DNA from 2 places in the Clostridium sp. JN-1 genome. Region 1 is predicted to be linked to the other one. Evidence: a T-box and tRNA genes for the amino acid it is inferred to sense, from the RefSeq annotation. Region 1 holds a T-box; the other holds one or more tRNA genes.
What was found. The T-box of region 1 lies ahead of alaS (alanine--tRNA ligase). A T-box ahead of a tRNA ligase gene usually reads a tRNA of that ligase, here a tRNA-Ala.
Positions count from the first base shown of each region.

Region 2: it encodes a tRNA-Ala, which carries the amino acid that the T-box ahead of alaS (alanine--tRNA ligase) is inferred to sense. The anticodon was not compared.

Region 1 is NZ_CP033465.1:1,712,413-1,715,548, reverse strand. Features, by position in the region: gene EBB51_RS08075 (PRC-barrel domain-containing protein) at 1-504, shown strand, start outside; gene EBB51_RS08070 (AI-2E family transporter) at 473-1,501, shown strand; T-box leader at 1,736-1,910, shown strand; gene alaS (alanine--tRNA ligase) at 1,960-3,136, shown strand, end outside.
Region 2 is NZ_CP033465.1:375,164-378,299, reverse strand. Features, by position in the region: rRNA gene EBB51_RS01845 (23S ribosomal RNA) at 1-1,112, opposite strand, end outside; tRNA gene EBB51_RS01840 (tRNA-Ile) at 1,415-1,491, opposite strand; tRNA gene EBB51_RS01835 (tRNA-Ala) at 1,495-1,570, opposite strand; rRNA gene EBB51_RS01830 (16S ribosomal RNA) at 1,658-3,136, opposite strand, start outside.

The sequences.
Region 1 (3,136 bases):
ATGCTTATGGATGTAGTAGATTTAAGTGGCAAAAAGCTGGGAATTATAAATGATTTGATTATAGATTTTGATAGTAAGAGAATACTCGGATTTAGCATATCATCTAACAATTGGTTTAAAAACAATATTAGTGTAATGCTAGAAGATGTTGTTAGCTTTAATTCAGTCATGATAGTTGTAAAGGCAAGGAAAGATAAGTTTTTAAATTTTAAAGACATAAGGGGTATTGATGTACGGGATAGAGCAGGAAATATAGTTGGAATTGTAGAGGATATTATGTTTGATAAGGAAAAGTTTAACATGACTGCCTTGATAGTGTCTACAGGAATTATCACTAACTTTATCTATGGCAAAAAGGTAATACTTGTAAAAGATATAATACTTGGAGATGAAAATATCTTCTTAAATAAAAGGAGTGAAAATATAGAATTATTGAGTTTACCGCATCGGCTGTTTAAGGAAGATGATTTAGATGAATGTAAAATGCAAAGTCAAGAAATATAGGTATTTCTTTTTGATACTTATAAGCTTAATTATAATATATTTTTTAGTAAAAAGCGCAGTTATGAGGGAAGTAATGTACTTGATTTTTATTTCATTTATAGTTTCATACACCTTAAAACCAATACAAAAATACTTAGAAGGTCTTGGAATAAAAAATACAAACAGTGCATTAATACTTATATGTGCATTAATATTTATATTTATTTTAAGTTTTAGCCTTTTAATACCGTCTATTTCCAAAGAAAGTTCTAATATAAGTGATACAATAAGCAGTATACAAAAGTTTATAGATGTCTTTTATTATAAGATAAAGTTAATAAGCAGCAATAAAACTATTTATACGATAGTAAATAACTTATCTCTTAAGGTAAACAATCAAGTTGTAAGTATGGTAACGAAATTGTTTGATTCAGTATTGGATTTAGGAGAAAATATAGTAGTTGTAACCATTGTGCCTATAATATCCTATTACTTTTTATCAGATGGTGATAATATAAATAATAAAATATTAAATTTTTTTCCGGCAAAGAGCAGAAATTTAATAAAAAAAATAAGCTTAGACATAGATAAAATACTTGGAAAATATATATTGAGTCAGTTATTTTTGTGTGCAATTATTGGAGCAGCAACTTTTATAATACTTATAGTATTTAAAATAGACTTTCCAGTAATATTGTCAATGTTAAATGCATTTATGAATATAATTCCGTATTTTGGACCGGTATTTGGGGCTGTCCCAATTATACTTGTAGCATTACTTAAGTCACCTCAAAGTGCATTATGGGTTACAATTTGGCTTTATTTGCTGCAGCAGGTGGAGGGAAATATAATATCACCTAAAGTAACTGGAGACAGTGTTAGTATGCATCCTCTTATGGTTATAATACTGCTTATTATTGGAGGAAAAGCAGCTGGATTTATGGGAATGGTACTTGCAATTCCAATTGGTGCAATAATTAAAGGAATTTATGATAATATAAATTATTATTTATTTTAGGTAATGGTTTCTATATAAGTAATTTATATTGACATATTGTAACCTTTTGCTTATAATTTTATCTATACTTTTTAACTTAAAGAAAAGCAGCGTTGTGTGCTTAAATGCACTATACAGCAGCGGCGAAGTGGATACGCCCGCTAGAATAAGGATAGCTTAGACTATCAATCTTCTGTACGAAGCCCCTACTCTTGTGGTAGTGGAGGTTCACAATAATTGAGTACATAATATAATATATTGATGATGATTGGGAGAAGTAAATATATTTCTGCATATAGAGAGAAAGTGGCTGGTGAAAACTTTTTGTAGATTATATTGAAGCAGCTCGGGAGTCTTATTATAAACGAGTTCACAAATGACATTGTTTGTGTAATTAGGGTGGTACCGCGAAGTAACTTTCGTCCCTTTGGGATGAAAGTCTTTTTTTATGAAAATTAAAATACGAGGAGTGATAATTGATGGAAAAACTAGGGCTAAATGAAATAAGAGAAATGTACTTATGCTTTTTCGAGAGTAAAGAACATTTAAGAATGCAGAGTTTCTCACTTGTTCCAAAGAATGATAAGAGTTTACTTTTAATAAATGCTGGAATGGCTCCATTAAAACCATATTTTACTGGACTCAAAACTCCACCTAAAACTAGAGTTGCAACATGTCAAAAGTGTATAAGAACAGGTGATATAGAGAATGTAGGAAAAACATCAAGACATGGAACTTTCTTTGAAATGCTTGGAAACTTTTCATTTGGGGATTATTTTAAAAAAGAAGCAATTCCATGGGCATGGGAGTTTGTCACAGAAGTATTAAAATTGCCTAAGGATAGGCTTTATGTAACCATTTATCTTGATGATGATGAAGCATTTGATATTTGGACTAAGGAAGTTGGTGTAGAGCCTTCAAGAGTTTTTAGGCTTGGCAAGGAAGACAACTTTTGGGAACATGGAACAGGACCATGCGGACCTTGTTCTGAGATCCATTATGATAAAAATATTGAAAAAGGACCAGTAAAGACCGCAGACGAATTTATAAAAGCAGGAGATGAGGACAGGATAATTGAGTTTTGGAATCTAGTATTTACTCAATTTGATAAAGACGAAAGTGGAAATTATAATAGGCTTGCAAATCCAAATATAGATACGGGAATGGGACTTGAAAGAATAGCTACTATCATGCAGAATAAAGAAAGTATATTTGAAGTTGACACGATTAGAGCAATTTTAGATAAAGTATGTGATATTGCTAATGTTAAGTATGGCGAAAATTCAAAAAATGATATATCAATTAGAATTATAACAGATCATATAAGAAGTGTAACTTTTATGATTTCAGATGGAATACTTCCTTCAAATGAAGGAAGGGGGTATGTGCTTAGAAGGCTGCTTAGAAGAGCAGCAAAGCACGGTAAGTCATTAGGAATAAATAATGCTTTTTTGTATAAACTAACAGATGTAGTTATAGATAATTCATGCGGAAATTATCCTGAACTTTCAGAGAAAAGAGATTATATAAAGAAAATTATAAGTTTAGAAGAACAAAGATTTGATGAAACTCTAGATAGTGGAATGCAAATTTTAAATGAATTTATGAATGATATGTTTGAAAAAAAGCAAACAGTTTTATCAGGTGAAAGGGCAT
Region 2 (3,136 bases), 1.3 Mb from region 1:
TGGCTGCTTCTAAGCCAACATCCTAGTTGTCTTAGAAATCCCACATCCTTTACCACTTAACTTACACTTTGGGACCTTAGCTGATGATCTGGGCTGTTTCCCTTTTGACCGCGGATCTTATCATTCGCAGTCTGACTGCCGAGATACGAGTATATGGCATTCGGAGTTTGATAAGGTTCAGTAACTGTTTTCAGCCCTTAGCCTATTCAGTGCTCTACCTCCATTACTCAATCTCGACGCTAGCCCTAAAGCTATTTCGAGGAGAACCAGCTATCTCCGAGTTCGATTGGAATTTCTCCGCTATCCACAGCTCATCCCATGGTTTTTCAACACCAACGCGGTTCGGACCTCCACGGAATTTTACTTCCGCTTCATCCTGTCCATGGATAGGTCACTCGGTTTCGGGTCTGCAGCATGCAACTAGTCGCCCTATTCAGACTCGGTTTCCCTTCGGCTCCATACCTTAAGTATTTAACCTTGCTGCATACCGCAACTCGCTGGCTCGTTCTACAAAAAGCACGCCGTCGCACTTAAATGTGCTTCGACCGGTTGTGGACACACGGTTTCAGGTTCTATTTCACTCCCCTTCCGGGGTTCTTTTCACCTTTCCCTCACGGTACTGCTTCACTATCGGTCACCAGGTAGTATTTAGCCTTGGGAGGTGGTCCTCCCAGCTTCCCACAAGGTTTCACGTGTCTCGTGGTACTCTGGAATAGATCTAACTTAAATTTCTTTTTATTTACAGGGCTTTTACCTTCTGCGGCGGAGCCTTCCAGCTCTCTTCAATTAGGAAATAAAAGTGTTTATGATCTACCCGCAACCCCAGGAACAAGTTCCTGGTTTGGGCTCTTTCTCTTTCGCTCGCCGCTACTTAAGAAATCGATTTTTCTTTCTCTTCCTCCGGGTACTTAGATGTTTCAGTTCCCCGGGTTTGTCTCTATAAACCTATGAATTCAGTTTAAAGTACATGACGTTAGTCATGTGGGTTTCCCCATTCGGAAATCTCCGGATCACAGGCTATTTGCGCCTACCCGAAGCTTATCGCAGCTTATCACGTCCTTCTTCGACTCCTGGTGCCATGGCATTCACCATGCGCCCTTTGTAGCTTGACCTTTAAGTTAAAAATTACTACTAGCTTCGCAATACTGCTTCAAAACTCTCCCTGCGGTGCTCATTTACATAAGTAAATTCCGCTCCTCACTCAAGTTTTTCATTGTCTTGCTCGCTATTATTAATTTTTGTTTCATAGTTGATATATTATTACATCAACTATAACTATAAGAATCTTTTAATTCTACAAAGTACGATTAATTATATTAATCTTTATTCAGCATAAATATTCTTTTTAGAATAAATATACATGAATATGCTTTACTTTTAACTTATTTTCTCTGTGCAATTTTCAAAGAACAAATGGTGGGCTTAAATGGACTCGGACCATCGACCTCACGCTTATCAGGCGTGCGCTCTAACCAGCTGAGCTATAAGCCCTTATGGTGGAGATAAAGAGACTCGAACTCTTGACCCTCTGCGTGCAAGGCAGATGCTCTCCCAACTGAGCTATACCCCCATATAATTAAGAACAATATAAATCAAACAGAGTATCGATATTAAACCAGTCTTTTAAGATAGAATTAACTATCTTACGACTCCTTAGAAAGGAGGTGATCCAGCCGCAGGTTCTCCTACGGCTACCTTGTTACGACTTCACCCCAATTATTAACCCCACCTTCGGCCGCTGGCCCCTTACGGTTGCCCCACGGACTTCGGGTGTTGCCAACTCTCATGGTGTGACGGGCGGTGTGTACAAGGCCCGGGAACGCATTCACCGCGGCATTCTGATTCGCGATTACTAGCAACTCCAGCTTCATGCAGGCGGGTTTCAGCCTGCAATCCGAACTGAGGTGAATTTTGAAGTTTGGCTCACCCTCGCGGGTTTGCATCTCTCTGTATTCACCATTGTAGCACGTGTGTAGCCCTAGACATAAGGGGCATGATGATTTGACGTCATCCCCACCTTCCTCCCGGTTAACCCGGGCAGTCTCACTAGAGTGCTCAACTTAATGGTAGCAACTAATGATAAGGGTTGCGCTCGTTGCAGGACTTAACCTAACATCTCACGACACGAGCTGACGACAACCATGCACCACCTGTCTCCCTGCCCCGAAGGGCTTCCCTAATTACAGGTAATTCAGGGGATGTCAAGTCTAGGTAAGGTTCTTCGCGTTGCTTCGAATTAAACCACATGCTCCGCTGCTTGTGCGGGCCCCCGTCAATTCCTTTGAGTTTTAATCTTGCGATCGTACTTCCCAGGCGGAGTACTTACTGCGTTTACTGCGGCACAGAAGGGGTCGATACCTCCTACACCTAGTACTCATCGTTTACGGCGTGGACTACCAGGGTATCTAATCCTGTTTGCTACCCACGCTTTCGTGCCTCAGCGTCAGTTACAGTCCAGAAAGCCGCCTTCGCCACTGGTGTTCTTCCTAATCTCTACGCATTTCACCGCTACACTAGGAATTCCGCTTTCCTCTCCTGCACTCTAGATATCCAGTTTGAAATGCAGTCCCCAGGTTGAGCCCGGGGTTTTCACATCCCACTTAAATATCCGCCTACGCACCCTTTACGCCCAGTAAATCCGGACAACGCTCGCCACCTACGTATTACCGCGGCTGCTGGCACGTAGTTAGCCGTGGCTTCCTCCTTTGGTACCGTCATTATCGTCCCAAAAGACAGGGCTTTACAATCCGAAAACCTTCATCACCCACGCGGCGTTGCTGCATCAGGCTTTCGCCCATTGTGCAATATTCCCCACTGCTGCCTCCCGTAGGAGTCTGGACCGTCTCTCAGTTCCAATGTGGCCGATTACCCTCTCAGGTCGGCTGCGCATCGCTGCCTTGGTAAGCCGTTACCTTACCAACTAGCTAATGCGCCGCGGGCCCATCTCAAAGTGGATTTCTCCTTTGGTTATTTTACCATGCGATAAAATAACTTTATGCGGTATTAATCTCCCTTTCGGGAGGCTATCCCCCTCTTTGAGGCAGGTTGCCCACGTGTTACTCACCCGTCCGCCGCTAGATCCATTCCCGAAGGAATTTCTCTCGCTCGACTTGCATGTGTTAGGCACGCCGCCAGC